Regions from separate parts of the Marinobacter alkaliphilus genome, predicted to be linked through region 2. Evidence: predicted binding sites of a transcription regulator. Region 2 holds the regulator's gene; each other region holds the start of a gene.

Region 1 (6,373 bases), 2.0 Mb from region 2:
TAAACCCGTCACCCAGCTGGAGAATTTGTGTTTGAGACCACATCTTCCACGCTGCGTATGAGTGTATCGATGATTGCGGGTTCCGAGGCAGAGTGCCCGGCATCGCGGATAATGCGGAGATCCGCTTCGGGCCAGGCCTGGCTTAGCGCGAGGGCGTTATCCAGAGGGCAAACCATGTCATAGCGTCCGTGAACAATCACCCCCGGAATCCCCGCCAGCCTTGATGCATTGCGCACAATCTGGTCAGCCGCCAAAAACGCCTGATTCATGAAGTAATGGCACTCAATCCGTGCCAGGGCAATCGCCACATGGGGGTGGGCGAAGCGCTCGACCACTCTGGGATTAGGATGCAAGGTTGCGCAACGTCCTTCCCAGATTGACCAGGCCTTGGCTGCCTGAATCTGTTCCAGCTCATTGGGGCTGGTCAGCCTGCGGTAATACGCGGACACCAGATCGTCGCGTTCAGCTTCCGGGATTGGGGCCACGAAATCCTGCCAGTAATCCGGGAACACCCGGCTTGCACCTTCCTGATAGAACCAGTGGATGTCTTTGGGGCGGCACAGAAAAATCCCCCTGAGGACCAGCCCGGAGACCCGCTCAGGGTAGGCCTGAGCGTACACCAGGCTGAGGGTGGACCCCCAGCTTCCGCCGAACAGCAGCCAGCGATCAATACCCAGAAACTGGCGAACGGTTTCCATGTCTTCGATCAGCTTGTCGGTGCTGTTCCCCTCCAGTTCCGCAAGCGGGGTGGATCGCCCTGCCCCGCGCTGGTCCATCAGAATGATCCGGAAGCGTTCAGCATCAAAATATCGCCGGTGATTACCCTCACAGCCACCACCTGGCCCCCCATGCACCACTAACACAGGAATACCCTCCGGGTTGCCGGACTCTTCCAGGTAAAGCTCATGGGGCTCTTCCACCGCGAGGTGGTGACGAGCGTAAGGCTGGATTTCAGGATACAGGCTCAGCATGACGAACTCCGTTTCAGGGATAACGGTAGTCTAGGAGTCTGCGCGGCAGAAGTGTTTTGAGCAAGTGCCTCCGCCGCGCCGAATCACGGTTGTGCCCGAGAGTATAGGCGCAGTATCCAACCGGATAGAGTCACGATTTTCTGTCTAGGCAATCAAGACGGTTATAGGCAAGTTCACAACCGTAGCCCGACCACTCAGCACGGCCCAGCACGCCGCCTCAGATCGCCTATGTCAGCCTCATCAGCGAACTCATCCGCCTGAGGTTAAGCGACAGGCAGACCAGATCCCATTCGCCTTGCACGGCATTAAGCCCCCTCAGGCTGAACTGCCGGAAGCCCAGAATATGCTTGATCCAGCCATTAACCGCCTCAACCAGATACTTGCGCCGGGCGTAAACCGATCGCCCCGTCGCGGTGGCCAGCTTCTCGGCCATCCGTGACGTGGCGGGATAACCGCTCGCGTCTATCTCTGCGCTCTTTTTCCCTTCCCGACGCAGCGAGACATAACCGTCGATCCTTTTGTCCTCCAGGGACTGTAAGTCGTCTTCTTTACGGTAACCGGCATCGGCCAGGCATTGTTGCGGATAGGTTTTCAGGATGTCTTTCACGTCATCCAGTAGCGGTATCAGGCGACCCTGATCACTGGCATTGCTGCCCAGATGATTAGCGACAATCAGTTGGAATTCACCATCCACGGCCAACTGGCCGTTGTAGCATTGCTGGAACCCATCCGCCGTTTTCATAATCCGGCTTTGCGGGTCGGTAAAGTTGCTTTGATCTTTGTCGTCCGGCACCCCGTAATCTCGCTTGAAGTTCCGGCCACCGCGGGGTGGGCGGCGATCATCGTCCGGGTGCCGGCCTTTGGCTGTATCCCGCGCTTTCTGATCCGCTTCCAATTTCTCCTTGGCAGCGCGGATCTTGTCCAGTCGCGCCTGTCGGTACTGCAACTCCTCAGGTAGCTCATCACCCCGCTGATCCGGGCCGAACTGCCGATCTTCCGACTCATCCGTTCGACGGGCCTGACGACATAGCCCATCGATCTCTTTCGATAAACGATCTTCTTCCTCGCCCATGCGGCCATAGCTCATGGCCTTGTGCTTACTGGCATTAGCCCGAATCTTTGTGCCATCAATCGCCAGTGTTCCCAGCGTGATCAGCTCCGCCTCCCGGGCAATCCGTACGACTTGAATGAAGATGGCCTTGAAGGCGACCAGATGGTGTTTGCGGAAATCACAGATCGTGCGGTGCTTGGGAAAATTACCCGCAGCCAGAACCCGAAAGGCGACGTCTTCCTCCAACTTCCGGGCAATCTTGCGTGAGGAGAATACGCCGGTGGCGTAGGCGTAAATAAGAACCTTCAGCATCATCCGCGGATCGAACGGCGAGTTACGCCGACCGTTGCCTTCGTAGCGGGCGTAAAACGCACTCAAATCCAGCTCCTCGACAACATCACTGACAAAATAGGCCAGGTGGCCATCAGGCAGCCACTCGTTCAGGCTTGGGGGAAGGAGCAATTCCTGGTCGGGCGAGTACGGGCGGAAAGTGGTTCCCATCAGACGTCCTGTTGCCGAAAAATTTTCGGTTTATTATGCCAGAAACGAGCTTCTGCCGCGCAGACTCCTAGCTGAGATTAGCGAAGGGAATCACGGTAACGCTTGAGGAAACATGAAAAGCCAAAACAAAAGAATATCGGCCACGGACAACACGGACGTTCACGGACGAAGGAGTAGCTCTTTCCTTGAGCTGTCCGTGTACGTCCGTGTTGTCTGTGGCATAAAGTCTTTTACTTCTTACCGGCGCGCTTACGCTCGTTCTCGGTCAGCAGTTTCTTACGCAGACGGATCGACTTGGGCGTTACCTCTACCAGCTCATCGTCATCAATGAACTCAAGCGCCTGCTCCAGGGTGAACTTGATGGGCGGCACCAGGCCGATCACTTCGTCTTTACCGGAAGCACGCATGTTGTCCAGCTTCTTGCCCTTGGTGGGGTTAACCACCAGGTCGTTGTCGCGGCTGTGGATACCACACAGCTGGCCTTCATAGATCTCCTGACCCGGGTCGAGGAACAGCTTGCCACGGCTCTGCAGGGTTTCCAGCGAGTAGGTCAGCGCGGTACCGGTCGCCATGGAAACGATAACGCCGTTCTGGCGGCTGGTTACGTCACCCATTTTCACCGGGCCGTAGTGGCTGAAGGTGGAAGTCAGGATGCCGGTACCGGAAGTCATGGTCAGGAAGGTGTTCCGGAAACCGATCAGGCCGCGGGCCGGAATGGTGTATTCCAGGCGGATTCGGCCCTTGCCGTCCGGGATCATGTTGGTCATGTCACCCTTACGCAGACCCATCTGTTCCATGATCGCGCCCTGGTGCTGCTCTTCGATGTCGATGATCACGTTTTCGTACGGCTCTTCCTTCTGACCGTTTACTTCCTTGACCACCACTTCCGGACGGCCTACGGCCAGCTCGAAGTTTTCGCGACGCATGTTCTCGATCAGAACCGACAGGTGCAGTTCACCACGGCCAGACACCTTGAACTTGTCAGCCGAGTCGCCTTCTTCAACCCGCAGCGCCACGTTGTGCAGCAGCTCCTTTTCCAGACGCTCTTTGATGTTACGGCTGGTCACGTACTTGCCTTCTTTGCCGGCAAACGGTGAATCGTTTACCTGGAAAGTCATGGATACGGTGGGCTCGTCAACGGTCAGTGCCGGCAGTGCCTCAACATTGGCGGGGTCGCATAAGGTATCAGAGATGTACAGCTGATCCAGACCACTCACGCACACAATGTCGCCAGCCTGCGCTTCTTCAACTTCCACACGCTGCAGGCCTGAATGGCCCATGATCTTCAGGATACGACCATTACGCTTCTTGCCATCGGCGCCAACAGCCACCACCGGAGTGTTGGTTTTAACCTTGCCGCGCATGATGCGGCCAATACCGATAACCCCCAGAAAGCTGTTGTAGTCCAGCTGGGAGATCTGCATCTGGAACGGGCCATCAAGGTCAACCGCCGGAGCCGGCACGTGGTCAACAATCGCCTGGAACACGGCATCCATGTTGTCTTGCAGGTCTTCGTGATCCAGACCGGCAATGCCGTTCAGGGCGCTGGCGTAAACAATCGGGAAATCCAGCTGCTCGTCGGTGGCACCCAGGTTGTCGAACAGGTCGAATACCTGGTCTACAACCCAATCCGGGCGGGCGCCGGGGCGGTCAATCTTGTTTACGACCACAATCGGGCGCAGGCCCGCTGCGAACGCTTTCTGGGTTACAAAGCGGGTTTGCGGCATGGGGCCGTCGATGGAATCCACCACCAGCAGCACACTGTCTACCATGCTCATGACGCGCTCTACTTCGCCGCCAAAATCCGCGTGCCCCGGGGTGTCCACGATGTTGATATTGTAGTCCTTCCATTTAAGGGCAGTATTCTTGGCCAGAATGGTAATGCCACGCTCTTTTTCCTGGTCATTGGAATCCATAACGCGCTCGTTCTCGAGCTCCTTACGGTCCAGAGTGCCAGACTGGCGCAACAACATGTCTACCAGGGTGGTTTTACCGTGGTCAACGTGGGCAATAATGGCAACGTTTCTAAGCTTATCAATCACAACGGGTATCCTGCAGAATTTAGCGGCGAGCAGTATATAGAAAAGTCCATGTCGATAATATGAAGAATAGTGCCTAATATGTAACCAATCGACTAATGCACCGTTATCAGGCAGGATAAGAATCAATGCACCAATAAAGTGCACACATTCAGTGCAACCAATGCCTGTAAGCTGCACTCCGGTGCGCCAGAATCGCCCCAAAGCCTTGCCGCTGCGCTGTTCTGGCGCAAAACCGAAAAACTGGCAAGCCCCTTGCTTATCCTTGTGCAGCCGTAATTGAAAGGTAAGAGCCAACAGCTTCTGTTAAGCTGCCCTGACCTGAAAAAGATCGGGCTTCAGCCCGCTGAACGATCCGGCATAACGAACACGACATCACTACGGAGCATGCACAATGTCCAAGACGATTGATTTGATCAAAGAACACGAAGTGAAATGGATTGACCTGCGCTTCACCGACAGCCGCGGAAAAGAGCAGCACGTCACCCTGCCCGCCACCGAAGCCGATGAAGATTTCTTTGCTGACGGCAAAATGTTTGACGGCTCCTCTATTGCTGGCTGGAAAGGTATCAACGAATCCGACATGATCCTGATGCCGGACGACGAGACCGCCGTACTGGATCCGTTCACCGAAGAAACCACTGTCAACATCACCTGCAACATTGTAGAGCCTTCTACCATGCAGGGTTATGAGCGCGATCCCCGCTCTGTTGCCCGTCGTGCCGAAGAATACCTGAAGTCCACCGGCATCGCCGATGGCGCGCTGTTTGGCCCGGAGCCCGAGTTCTTCGTGTTCGATTCCGTTAAATGGAATGTGGACATGCAAGGCGCGTCTTACCACATTCACTCTGAAGAAGCTGCCTGGGTTTCCGGCGAAGACTTCGATCGCAACAACATCGGCCACCGCCCAGGCGTGAAAGGCGGCTATTTCCCGGTTCCGCCGGTCGACAGCCTGCACGACCTGCGTGGCGCCATGTGTGCCGCCATGGAATCCATGGGCCTGGAAATTGAAGTACACCACCACGAAGTGGGCACCGCTGGCCAGTGTGAAATCGGCGTTGGCGCCAACACCCTGACCCGCAAAGCTGACGAAGTTCAGATTCTGAAGTACTGTGTACACAACGTGGCCCACGCCTACGGCAAAACCGCCACCTTCATGCCCAAGCCGGTGGTTGGTGACAACGGCTCCGGCATGCACGTACACATGTCCCTAAGCAAAGACGGCAAGAACCTGTTCGCCGGCGACAGCTACGCGGGCCTGAGCGAAGCCGCCCTGTACTACATCGGTGGTGTGATCAAGCACGCCAAGGCCATCAACGCCTTCACCAACCCGGCCACCAACAGCTACAAGCGTCTGGTTCCGGGCTATGAAGCACCGGTAATGCTGGCCTACTCTGCCCGCAACCGCTCTGCCTCTATCCGTATCCCGTATGTAAACAGCCCGAAAGCACGTCGTATCGAAGTGCGCTTCCCTGACCCGGCGGCTAACCCGTACCTGGCGTTCGCAGCCCTGATGATGGCCGGCCTGGACGGCATCCAGAACAAGATCCACCCTGGCGATGCCATGGACAAGGATCTGTACGACCTGCCGAAGGAAGAAGCGCTGAACATTCCGAAGGTTGCCGAGACCCTGTCTGAAGCCTTGGACTGCCTGGCAGAAGACCACGAGTTCCTGACCCGTGGCGGCGTGTTCACCGAAGACATGATCGCAGGCTACATCGACCTGAAGCGTGGCGAAGTTGAGAAACTGAACATGACCACTCACCCGGTTGAGTTCCAGCTTTACTACTCCTGCTAATGTAGCGCACCAA
Region 2 (6,373 bases):
CTCCGCTCAGCGGGTTGCTTTACTGCTCTGCGTCGTCAATCCATTCCCGGAGGGCCCGGAACAGTTTTCGGGCCTGACCGGTATTTTTCTGTTTCTCCACTTCCTTGCGGGCATTTCGAACCAGGTTGCGCAGGTGCTGCACGTCCGCCGCCGGGCAATAATCGATGAACTCCCCCACCACCTTGTCGCCTTCGGAGATCATCCTGTCGCGCCAGCGCTCGGCCAGGTGATGCCGGCGGGTGTGCTCCTCACTGCCGGCATTGAATGCACCGATGGCACGAGCCAGTGCTTCCGGGTCATCCTCCTGCCGGATGATCTTGCCAATGTATTGCAGGTGTCGGCGGCGTGCTTCGCGCTGATTAATGCGCCGTGATTCCACGATGGCAGCCTTCAGGGTGTCGCTGATGTCCAGTGACGCCAATTGCTCGTCATTGAGATCCAGCATCTGTTTACCCAGGTCCTGGAGCGCATGCATTTCCCGCTTGATCTGGGATTTGCTCGGGCCGAAATCTTCTTCGAGCTCCTCGTGGTGCGGGCGGTTATCGGATTGGCTCATGGTGGGCTCCTCAAGCGTAGAAAATGGTGGCCAGTCCGAGAAAGGCCATAAAGCCGACAACGTCGGTAACCGTGGTCAGGATGACGCTACCCGCCAGAGCAGGATCAATATTCCTTGACTTGAGGAACATAGGCAGCACTGTGCCTACCAGTGCGGCGGCCACCAGATTTATGATCAGTGCCGCAGCAATCACGGCGCCAATGAGCCAGTCCTGAAACCAGGCTATAGCGGCGGCAGCCACCACGAGAGCCCACAACAGTCCATTCAGTACACTGGACAGAAACTCCCGGTTGAGCAGCCAGCCAACGTTCGCACCGCTGATCTGCCCCACAGCCATGCCACGGATGACCAGCGTCAGGGTTTGACTTCCAGCGATGCCACCCATGCTGGCGACAATGGGCATCAGCACCGCCAGGGCGACTACTTTGGCGATGGTCTCCTCGAATAACCCGATCACTGCGGAGGCGGTAAAGGCTGTAATAAGGTTAATGCCAAGCCAGACCGCACGCCGGCGCGTGGTTTTCATTACGGGTGCGAAGGTATCTTCGTCTTCGTCAAGACCGGCCATACTCATCAGGGAGTGATCAGCGTCTTCCCGGATAACGTCGACCACGTCATCAATGGTGATCCTGCCCAGGAGCTTATTGTCGTCACCCACCACCGGAGCAGAGATCAGGTCGTAGCGCTCGAACAGGGTGGCCACCTTGGTGTCGGACAGGGTGACCGGAATCGGCTCGATATCGGTGTCCATGACTTCCCGCACCGTGGAAGCCGGGTTGGACACCAGCATGCGGGTGATGGACAACATGCCAATGAATTCGTCCCGCCGGCTGACCACAATCAGGCTGTCGGTCATGGGCGGCAGGCTGCGGTGGCGGCGCAGGTACCGCAGCACCACGTCAATACTGATATCCGGCCTTACCGTAATGGTGTCGGTATTCATCAAGCCGCCGGCGGTGTCTTCCGGGTAGGAGAGCACTTCCTCTACCCGTTGCCGGTCTTGCTCGTCCATGGTGTCCAGGACTTCCTGGATCACCGTATCTGGCAGCTGCTGGAGCAGGTCGGCCAGGTCGTCGGATTCAAAATCCTCAATGATATCTGCCAGTTCCTGAGCGTTCAGCTGGCTCAGGAAGTAGGCCCGGATGTCGTCACCGAGATATTGGAGTACTTCCCCTTCCAGTTGCTTATCGACCAGGTTCCACAGCAGGGCGCGTTGGCGAGGCGGGGAGGATTCCAGGAGGTGTGCGATATCGCTGGGGCTCAGGCCGCCGTTAAGGATGCGGGCAACCTGTTTGAGCGCGCCACTGTCCAGGGCCTCACTGAGGGAGCGAAGGCGCTGGCGGGCCTGACTTTTTTCCAGAATATCGGTCATGAAACCACCTGCGATCAGAAAACCGTCGCATTATAGCGGAGTTAGCGCCGTCAGGTGAGAAAGGATTGTAGGTGAATGACGAACCAGGGTGTGCTTAACCCCCCTCGCCGAAATAATCACCGATCAGTTCTACAAGTGCCTCGATGGCTTCCTGCTCATCAGGGCCGTCGGCGACCAGTTCAATATCCGTGCCCTGGCTGGCAGCCAGCATCATCACCTGCATGATGTTCTTGGCATCCACGTCCCGGCCCTTGCCGCGTATCCGCACCTGGCTGTCAAAGCCGGAGGCGGTGGCCACCAGCTTGGCGGTGGCTCGGGCGTGCAGGCCCAGTTTGTTGATGATGGTGACAGGGCGGCAGATCATGTTGGATCAGATCTCCCCTCGGGCCTGGAGGTGGGGAAGTTCAGTATGACGAACCTGCACATTGTTGTATCGGGTGCGGAAGTGCTGGCCCAGTTGCTCGCAGACATAGACGGAACGGTGCTGGCCACCGGTACAGCCAATAGAAATGGTCATGTAGCTGCGGTTGCTGTCGGCAAACGAGGGCAGCCAGGTATCCAGGAAGCGGATCAGGTCGTCCACCATTTGCCCGGTGAGAGGTTCCCGCTCGAGAAACTCGATAACCGGCTGATCGGTACCGACGTATTTGCGCAGGCTGGTATCCCAGTATGGGTTGGGCAGGCAGCGCACATCGAAAACGTAATCGGAATCGACCGGTACGCCATGCTTGAAACCGAATGACTGGAACAGCAGTGCAAGCTCCTGATCCTTGCGACCGACCACTCGCTGTTTGACCATGTCGCGCAGTTCATACATCGACATGCCGGTGGTGTTGATGTATAGGTCTGCCAGTTTTGACAGCGGTTCCAACAGTGCCTTTTCGTTGGTGATGGCTTCTCGGAGGGAGGTGCGGTCGTCGCTCAGCGGGTGCTTCCGGCGTGTGGCGTGGAACCGCTGCAACAGGGATTGTTCATCGGCATCCAGAAAGATAATCTCGACAACGACTCCCGCATCGCGAAGCTGGCGATAGATTTGTTCGAAGTTGGCCAGTTCGGCAGACAGGTTGCGGGCGTCGATGCTGACGGCCATTTTCCGGAGCCGCCCCGGCGTTTCCTGTTGCGCCGCTTCCCGGGTCAGCGGGAACAGCAGTCCGATGGGAAGGTTATCAATGCAATAAAAACCCAGATCTTCGAGCACATGCAACGCGGTACTCTTACCGGACCCGGATCGGCCACTGACGATGATCAGTTTCATGATGGACGCTCCTGCCTGCTTCTGTTGGTGCTAATGCTTATCAGGATGCCGCGGTCATGCGCTGGTAAAGGGATGCTGCATCCTGGCATTGGCGAAGCTGTTCGCAGAACCCGTTGTCGTTGAATTTCTCGGCCAACTGGCTTAACAGCTCCAGATGTTCACTGGTGGCTTCTTTGGGCACGATCAAGGCAAACACCAGGTCGACCGGCTGATTGTCGATAGCATCGAAGTCGATGCTCTCTTCCAGTGTCATCAGCACGCCGATCACACGGTCCAGCCCCTCCAGCCGGCAATGGGGTATGGCAATACCCTGGCCGATACCGGTGCTGCCAAGCCGCTCGCGAGAAACCAGATTGTTGAAAATCTCGGTGTCGCTGAGGATTTCATCCTGATGATGAATATGCTCTGCGATGGTTTCCAGTACCCGCTTTTTACTGGAGGCTGGCACTCGGCACAGCGTCAGTTCGGGAGCCAGAATGTTGTCGATGGTCAGGGATGTATCGCTCATGGATCGACTGTGATTCCGTAAAAAAAAGGCTGCGGCCGGTATTGCCCGCCGCAGCTCGTATCATTGAAACACCCGGTACGGTGGCGCGATGAGCGCGCTCAGCCGTTGCCGTGCATCCGGTCTACATTCTTTTCTTTGTGCTTGAGGATCTGGCGGTCCAGCTTGTCCACCAGCGAATCAATCGCGGCGTACATATCCTCACTCTCTGCCTTTGCGTGGATCTCGCCACCGATGACATGCAGGGTGGCTTCAGCCATCTGACGTACCTTCTCAACTTGCAGCGTCACCTGACAGTTACTGATGTGGTCAAAGTGACGCTCCAGCTTCTCGAACTTGGTGTTGACGTAATCCTTCAATGCAGGGGTCAGGTCTACGTGATGGCCTGAAATGTTGAGTTGCATAGGCGTCTCCTGTTGTCATCATGCCGGTGTTGCCACCGGGCTGCGTGTCCGGTGCTTCATGCACCGGAAAAAACATTAAACCAGTCGTTTGCGCTCGTTTGAAGGAGGAATGTGCATGGCCTCCCGGTATTTGGCAACGGTGCGCCGGGCTACATTGATGCCCTGTTCTCCAAGCATGGCTGCAATCTTGCTATCGCTCAACGGCTTTTTTGGAGTTTCTTCTGAAATCAGTTTCTTGATCATCGCACGAATAGCGGTGGAGGAACATTCTCCGCCCTCAGCGGTGCTGACGTGGCTGGAGAAAAAGTACTTCAGCTCGAAAATGCCGCGGGGTGTGTGCATATACTTTTGCGTGGTGACCCGTGAAATGGTGGATTCGTGCATTTCCACGGCCTGGGCGATGTCCGAGAGGATCAGCGGCTTCATCGCTTCTTCCCCCTGGTCCAGGAAACCCTGTTGGTGCTCAACAATCCGGGTGGCGACTTTCAGCAGCGTTTCATTGCGGCTTTGCAGGCTTTTAATGAACCACTTGGCCTCCTGCAGTTGATCCCGCAGGTAGGTGTTATCAGCACTGCTATCGGCGCGACGGATCAGTGATGCGTAGCTGGCGTTGACCCGAATTCTCGGGGCGATCTCCGGATTGAGCTCAACACGCCACCGGCCCTCGTGTTTTCGGACGATGACGTCTGGTATCACGTAATCCGGCTCCGCTCGGTCTACCACGTCACCCGGGCGAGGGTTGAGGCTGGTAATCAGGGCCAGAACCTCGCGCAACTGATCTTCCTTGAGTCGGCTGCGGCGCAGCAGTTGCGCGTAATCCCGGTTGCCCAGCAAATGCAGGAACTGGGTAACCACCAGGCGGGCCAGTCGAAGCCAGGGGGTATCTGGCGGCAACTGGTTGAGCTGAATCAGCAGGCATTCCTGCAGGTCCCGGGCGAACACGCCCGGCGGGTCGAAGTGTTGTAGCCGGTGCAGGACCGCCTCTACCTCGTCCAGTTCAAGGGGGTCTTCTTCAGTTTCGTCCTGCAGGCCGGAATGGATTTCCTCAATCGGTGAGGTCAGGTAACCGCGCTCATCCACAGCGTCCATCAGGGCGTGGGCGATTGCCTGGTCACGCTCGCTCATGGGGGTGAGGTTGAGCTGCCATTCCAGGTGGTCCTGGAGGGTCTCGGCTGGTGAATTGCGGGTTTCGAAATCCGACTCGTTCTCGTCGTCCCCTTTGCTGGCTGGCGCCGGTGCAGACTGGTAGATATCGTCCCAGGCGGTGTCTACGGGCAGGTCGTCGGGGATGTTATCCGGGATGTCGTTTTCGGAAGCCCAGTCCGGGCCATTTTCGTTTTCATCCCAGTCAGAGGCAGCCTCGGTGGCTGGTTCATCGTGGTCGGAATCCCGGTCTTTATGTTCGTCCCGGGTGTCGGCATCCGTATCGGGGATGTCAGACTGATCGTCATCCTCGGAGGTTTCCAGCATGGGGTTGGATTCCAGTGCCTGCTGGATTTCCTGCTGAAGGTCGAGGGTGGAAAGCTGAAGCAGGCGAATGGCCTGTTGCAGCTGGGGCGTCATGGTCAGACTCTGGCCCATCTTAAGCTGTAATGAGGCTTTCATAACCATGGCTCAAGATCCATAAATCAAGGGTGTCCCGGTAGTGACGTTGCCTGCTGTCAGGCAAAAAAATTGTTATACGCTGGTTACTTGCCGCTCACTGTTGTCAGTATAAGCAAGTTCTTTGCCGAGTTTACTTGCTACAGATCATCAAAACAATCAGACCTCGGTCGTCGAGGGGTTTTCTTCCGCTTACAGGTGGAACTCATCACCCAGGTAGACTTCCTTGACCTGCTGATTGGCCAGGATGGCTTCAGCATTGCCGGAGGCGATGATATGGCCGCCGGAGACAATGTAGGCGTTTTCACAAATATCGAGGGTTTCCCGCACGTTGTGATCGGTGATCAGCACACCAATGCCTTTATCTCGCAAATGCCGGATGATGTGTTTGATGTCGCTGACCGAGATGGGGTCTACCCCGGCGAAGGGCTCATCCAGCAGAATAAACGCAGGTTCCATGGCCAGCGCTCTGGCGATTTCGACGCGCCGCCGTTCACCACCGGACAGCGACATACCCAGGCTGTCCCGGATATGGGTGATGTGAAATTCCTCGAGCAGTTCCTCAAGTTTGGCTTCCCGCTCAGGCCGTTTCATGCCTTTTCGGGTTTCCAGAATGGCCATGATGTTGTCGCGCACGGTCAGTTTACGGAATACCGAGGCTTCCTGGGGCAGGTAGCCG
Region 3 (6,373 bases), 970 kb from region 2:
TCGCCTGGGACGAGATGATTGTGGCGGATGCGTCGCCCAGATCCATGAATTTATTGGAGCCGGCCCTGTCAGAAAGTATGGATATAGCCCGATTGGTCAGGAGTGAAGCGGAAGGTGTCCTGGTTCCAGTTGAATCTGGCTACAGGCGCTGGTTGGAACGACTGGGAAAGAACACCCGCCTGAAGGCGTTCAACCGCCGAGCAGTGTTCGAAAGCGAAGTTGCAGGTGAATATGTTCCCTGGGACGACCCTGAGAGCTTTTTACAGGAGTTGAATCAGTTCCATCGTGAGCGTTGGGGCAAGCCTTGTTTTGACCGGCACGCGGTGCGCTTTCATCTGGCTTTCCTCAGCCGGTTGGGTAATGGCCAATTAGCCAGGCTTTCGGCGCTGACGGCCAAGGGGCAGGTAGTCTCAGTCCTCTACGATGTACAGGCAGGCAATCGTGTATACAATCTGCAGGCGGGCTTTATGGAGAGTTTCCACCCGAAACTATCGCTAGGCACACTGCATTTGGGCTACGCCATCGAAGCCGCATTCAATGATGACACCGTGATTGGATACGATTTACTGGCCGGTTCTGGCAAGAATACGTTCTACAAGAGCCGTTTTCAGGGCGAGCAGGTGGTTTTTACCACGGGGGAGTATGTTCGTTCCCCGGTGTTAAAACTGGCGTATGGTGCCCGGGCCTGTTTGCCCCAACAACTTGTGTCTTCCGTCAATCGATTTTTTCGTCTTTAGGCAGGTGTAGCGATGAGCAGGGAATGGATTCCGAGTCCGCAGGTAGTCAGGCAACTCTGGCCCTTTCTGGCGACCTTCTGCCTTATTGGTCTGGTTACCTTCCCGACGATTGAAGGGATTGTGTCACGCTGGCTTAAACTGGATGAGTCCTACTCTCACGGATTCTTGTTGGCCGCGGTTTCGCTGTTCCTGACTGCCCGGGCAGCAATGATCCATCCGGTTAAAGCCGGCTTTTATCCTTTTTGGCTGGTGCCGTTCATAGCGTGCTTTACGGTGTACTGGCTGGGTGGATTGATTCGCCTTCAGGCATTGCAGCAACTGGTGATGGTGCCCATGTTACTCAGCGCCTTCGCGGTATTGATGGGGTGGCGCCAGGTACGGTGGTTTCTGGTGCCCCTTGGGCTCCTGTTCCTGACCGTTCCGGTCTGGGACTTCCTTTCCTGGACGCTCCAGTTAATCACGGTCGCTGTTAATCAGTTCCTTCTCGGTTTTGCGAACATTGAGTTTGAGGTTGAAGGGGTCTTTGTTTACCTGATTGGTGTTGGCACCTTTGAGGTGGCGCACGGGTGTTCCGGCCTGCGTTATCTGCTGGTTGGGCAGGCGCTCGTACTGATTTACGGAGAGACGTATCTTTCCCGCCTGAGGTCGCGCGTCACCTTGTTCTGCCTCGGGGTCGCGTTTGCGTTGGTTGCGAATTGGATTCGCGTATTCGTTATTATCTATCTGGGTTATGAGACGAACATGCAGTCCAGCCTGATCGATGATCACGACAACTTCGGTTGGTGGGTGTTTGCCGGTACCCTGGTGCCACTCTACTTCATAGCACGACGTCTCGAAATCAAAGACGATTTGGCGATTGCGCAACAGAAGGCTGTGCAGCCGGAAATCATGACTCCGAGCGGAAATCCGGCCGTTGCCGTTGTGGTCATCATGATCGCGGGGTTTGCCACCTGGATTGCGCTGCCAGAGCGGACGTCGGCCGTCAGCGCTCAACCGGCGGCATTGGCCCTGGACCTGAGTGAACATTATGGGCCCGTATTCGGAGCGCAACTGGCGGGCTGGAGACCCCAGATACGCAACCCGGACCGTATGTATGTGCAAACGCTGTTTGACCGGGAAGAGGTCCGGGCGGGGCAGGGTGCTGAGGTGACGTATTATTTTGGGGTATTCACCTATGAATTCCAGAGGCACCGGGCAGAGCTGATTCAGTACAGTAATCGTTTGTACGATCGCGAGGTATGGACGCCTGAGCACTTTTTTCATGTTCCAACCTCGCTGGACATCCCGGTGCAGGGCATTACCTTGCGCAACCGCATGACAGGCCAGAGGATACATCTGGGCTATACCTACCTCGTACAGGGGCGGTGGGAAACCGATCAGTGGCGGGCCAAGCTGGCGCAGGTGTCAGGTTTTTTCAACCACCGTGATGATGCCAGTCTGCTGATTACCGCGGTTAATTGTGAGAACTGCAACGTTGAAGAGGCATTGACGGGTTTTATCGAACGGGCTTTTCCTGAGGCGCTCGCCCGGATTGATCTTGAGGTTGTTCGGCCAGTTCGTTGACGGCCTTTGTGAGACGGCTCAGGAACGCTTGGTGATTCAAAGCGTACCACAGGGTGGCACTGTGGGCTATGCGGTCCAAGTGCTCTGGCGATTCGCTGAGCGCTTTGTCTATGACCTTCTCCAGGCTGCGTTTTGAAACCTTGAACAGGGTGCCCAGCCGGAAAGGCTGGTTTTCCTCTGGCTCTGCAAGATAGCCGCGACACTCTTCAACCAGTTCATTCATCGGTGGGGCATCCGTAGTGACCGTTATGCATCCGTTTGCCAGCGCTTCAGCCAACACCTGCCCGTAACCTTCTACCTCTGATGGCAAAACCGCAAAGCGCGCCTTTTGCCACAGCATTTCTATTTCCTGATCGGTCAGATTGCTTGCGATTTCAATGTTATCGCTGCTGTAGTCCGAAGCTTTCAAGTGTTGGCTGATAACGATCAGTTTCGGCCACTCCGGATGTTGTAGCCAGCAATCCAGTACTGCACGCGTGCCTTTGAATTGGCTGTTGCCGGCTATGTGTATTGCCAGATTAGGGGCTTTATCTGCCAGCCTTGGGGAGGATGCTTTTTCGGTACCGGTAAACCCTAGATACGCCGCATTCGAGTGCAGGCGGGAAAATACTTCAACAGCGTGTCGGGTTTTACATTGAATACGGTCAACAAACCGAAGGTAAGGCAGGCGTGACTCAATAAACCATTCCTGATTGGGGATCAACCAGTGGGATTTGCCACGGTTGAGATAAGATAGCCTGATGTTTTCCAGGTGGATGACCAGATCCGCTCTGGCCTGACGTGGCGGTGTTCTCGCGATGGCTGCGCGAGTGGTGTAGTAAAGATTGCCGACACTACTTGGCAGATATCGGCTTAGCAGTCGATACCGGTAGTGGGATAGCCGGCTTTGCCATTCCGGTGTTGGTGGCAAATGTTCTACCTGACAAGCATGGCCCATGGATGTTATCGCCGACTGGAGAATGTCAGCATCCTTTGCTAACCCGCGCCCACTGCTAGCGTATACGATGAGTATGTCCATGGGTCACCACCAGAAAGAGAAAAGCCCTGCAAAGGCAGGGCTTTAAAGCGTAGCACAGAGTTGCATGTCAGGCTTTTTTACGGCCCTTCATACGCACTGCGATACCGGCCAGGCCGAGGCCCAACAGAGCCAGGGTGCCGGGCTCAGGGACTTTGGAGGCGCGAACCGCAATAACCATGTCATCGTGGTTGTCGTCGCCGATGTAGCCGTCATCCAGACTGATGATAAAGTAATCTTCTTCAACAAAGAACAGGTTGAAGTTGGTGCTGGAACTCGGGCTAGCAGTTCTGAACTGGCCACCGTTGTTGGCGTCGTTCACAATGTCCAGACCGGTTTGGATGGTGAATTTGAAGTCCAGAAGGGCTCCGAGGCCACCAGTGAAAACAGTGCTGAAAGTATCGTCAGGGGTGCTGTTGGTATCGAATACCAAGGTGTTACCCCAGTAGAACTGGTTGTTGTCAGAGGCTTCTTTACCGAGGTAGGTAAAGGTCAGCTTGAACGGATCTGCTGAGGTTGAGGTGAGGTTGTGCCCGAACAACACTGAGTCACCAACGCTATATAGCGGGGCGTCAGCAGTCCAGGTGCCGGCAACGCGGGTTGCGTAATCGTTATCGCCGGGTACGGTTTGCTCGGCGGCTGCGCCGGGGGCATTTCCGTTGGCAACGGCGTCAATGTAGGCTGCCTGTGCGAAACCGGAAAAACCAACTGCGGCTGCCAGTGCGATGCCTTGTGTAAGTTTGTTCATTTGAGTCACTCCTCCAGTGAGTGGTCGAATTTTTACAACACCCTTTAACCAAAGCAGATAGCGTGCCAGATTTTAACTCATTGATTTTAATGCATTAATTATTTCTTTAATCTGGGCGATGTAAATTAATTCGACGATCTGTCTTTTACTGCACACTGTACTGAACCGGATCTGACGGTTCGCTACTCAGTCCGTTGGTGTCAATCACCCTTATAGTGAAGTACCAATCTCCCGAGGAGAGCCCTTCTATCCTTGCTTCAGTTGTGCCCGCTGGAACCTCCAGGATCTGGGGCATGTTTGTTGGCGCTTGGCCGTAGTTGATCAAATACCCGGAGATTTCGCTGAGTGAGATACTGCTGCCGTCTACGCGTGTAAGGGGCGGGGTCCAGGATAGCGTGACACTGCCCGCGCTGGCGCCATTATCAGATGGTTCGCTGGTTACCGGCGCATCCGGTTCAGATACGGTCTCAAGTGTGTACGGGTGAAGTCCTGACTGGTAAGCCTGCAACACGGTAATACCGCTGTCATTAAAGACTTGATCGGCGACAGGTTGTAGCAGCGGTAAGCCGTATCGGAGCTTGTACAGGTCGTCTATGCCGTCGTTGAGTGAGCTGTCGCTGGAGGTGCTATCAAGAGAGAGGGCTTGCACCACGTTTTCCGGGTTAAGACTTTGCCCGGTGGCTGTATCGGATATCACCAGGCTCGCAGAGGCGTCCCATCCTGATTCGAAATATTCCATAGTAACCGCTACGGGTATCTCGGCCGGAAGGCTGGCTGTACTGGTATAGGTGGTGGCGGATTGGTTTTTCCACTGATTGATAACCAGATTGCCATCAAGGAAAAGGCGAACACCGTCATCCGTTCTTGTGGCAAACGTGTATTCGCGCGTGCCTTCCGTGTGCGGTGGAGTAAACCAGCCCTGCCACCGAATACTGAAATTATTATTGGGCATATTGGCAGACGGGCTGCCACTTCCCCAGTTGAAATTAATGGCGGTGTCTCGCTGGGTGTAAACAAAGCTGTCAAAGTTTACGCCTGTGAAATACTGGCCAACGTATCCTGGCTGGTAGGTTGCTTCAGGTGCAGGGAAATCCTCAGGATCCAGTGGGTTTGTGCCCGCCAGGTATTCCTCGAGTACGGAGTATCCGTCTCCATCCAGGTCTCGCGAGGCATCGGTTGGGTCTGTGGGATCAAGGCCGTAAGCGTATTCGTAACCATCGGGAATGCCATCGCCGTCGGTATCTGCAAGGTTGGGATCTGTGCGCGCCCAGAATTCATCCAGTGCTGTAAGCAGGTCTCCGTCGGTATCTGACATCGCATCCGTCGGGTCTGTCGGATCCAGGCCGTAATAGATTTCCCAGTTGTCGTAGAGGCCATCACCATCTTCATCCAGCGGTGGATATTGGGCGTTATACGACAAGCCCTTTTCACCATCGAAAAATCCGAGACGGTAGCCGAGTTCATAGGCTTCTTCGGTGGTCAGTTCCGGTTGGGTGCCCGGGGTTGTCTGCGCAAAACTGTGCAGGAAAGGGCCATCGATCACCTGTTGATTCAGCCCGGGTCCGGACCAGGCCACGGTAAAGTGGTCATCCCAGCCGCCTTCTTTGTGCCTCAGCTCGAAATAGTATTTTTGTCCGGCTTCGAGGTAATGAATGCCTGAGGTTTGCGAGCTGTAGCGAGTGAAATTATCGAGCGGGGTCGCCATGGTTGAGGCGATTCGAACGATATCTTCCGGAGACTGCGAAGGGGAGAGCCAGAGTTGAGTTTCGTCGTCACCTGCAATGTAGAAGGTGTATTCACCCGTTGCGGGGGGTTCTAAATAGCCACGAATCAAGGTGCCGTAATTGTTGGCCCGGTTGGCTGCGCGCCTTAATTGGTTGAGTTCTGTAATTTCGTCAGGTGAGTCCGGGAATTTCTCGGCGTCTATCATGCTTTGAACGTTGTTGCCTGATATGCCATCAAAGTACCAGACGTCGACTTTTCCCGGTTCGCTGACTTCGGGAATGGCAGCAGTGGGTGGTAACTTTTCAATGTCCCGAAACTGCCAACTCTGGCAACCACCGAGAAAAACCACCACTACACCGAGGCCGAGAATCTTCTTGGCAGCCATAACTCACCTTCCTTGCGCAACGATACATTGTGTAAAGTATTGTTGCAGTGTGTTAGGGCTGCCACCGAGTCTTAGGAACGTTTCGCTATCTGCCTACCGCGCTTATAGCGTTAAGCTCTGTCAGGCCTCGTTATCCAGCTTGGTCAGAATTCGCCTGGCGTCGTCATCCCTGCCGGCTGCCCTGTAGGCCTCCACCAGAT

Evidence for each region. The regulator sigma-54, encoded in region 2, starts transcription at its own class of promoters, with help from an activator protein. The targets are predictions, from matches to a motif close to ANTGGCATNNANNTTGCTNT.
Region 1: the regulator sigma-54 is predicted to act here: its motif matches at 4,805-4,824, upstream of glnA (glutamate--ammonia ligase).
Region 3: the regulator sigma-54 is predicted to act here: its motif matches at 4,114-4,133, upstream of ACZ5Q2_RS14545 (PEP-CTERM sorting domain-containing protein).

The regions. Positions count from the first base shown of each region.
Region 1 is NZ_AP043751.1:197,852-204,224, forward strand. Features, by position in the region: gene pip (prolyl aminopeptidase) at 9-971, opposite strand; gene ACZ5Q2_RS00895 (IS1182 family transposase) at 1,198-2,523, opposite strand; gene typA (translational GTPase TypA) at 2,754-4,565, opposite strand; gene glnA (glutamate--ammonia ligase) at 4,957-6,360, shown strand.
Region 2 is NZ_AP043751.1:2,216,458-2,222,830, forward strand. Features, by position in the region: gene yjgA (ribosome biogenesis factor YjgA) at 20-556, opposite strand; gene mgtE (magnesium transporter) at 567-1,928, opposite strand; gene ACZ5Q2_RS10135 (HPr family phosphocarrier protein) at 2,023-2,292, opposite strand; gene rapZ (RNase adapter RapZ) at 2,299-3,183, opposite strand; gene ptsN (PTS IIA-like nitrogen regulatory protein PtsN) at 3,224-3,691, opposite strand; gene hpf (ribosome hibernation promoting factor) at 3,790-4,092, opposite strand; gene ACZ5Q2_RS10155 (RNA polymerase factor sigma-54) at 4,168-5,703, opposite strand; gene lptB (LPS export ABC transporter ATP-binding protein) at 5,887-6,373, opposite strand, start outside.
Region 3 is NZ_AP043751.1:3,184,174-3,190,546, reverse strand. Features, by position in the region: gene ACZ5Q2_RS14560 (GNAT family N-acetyltransferase) at 1-737, shown strand, start outside; gene xrt (exosortase) at 750-2,300, shown strand; gene ACZ5Q2_RS14550 (glycosyltransferase) at 2,233-3,237, opposite strand; gene ACZ5Q2_RS14545 (PEP-CTERM sorting domain-containing protein) at 3,386-4,063, opposite strand; gene ACZ5Q2_RS14540 (PA14 domain-containing protein) at 4,209-6,173, opposite strand; gene ACZ5Q2_RS14535 (tetratricopeptide repeat protein) at 6,294-6,373, opposite strand, start outside.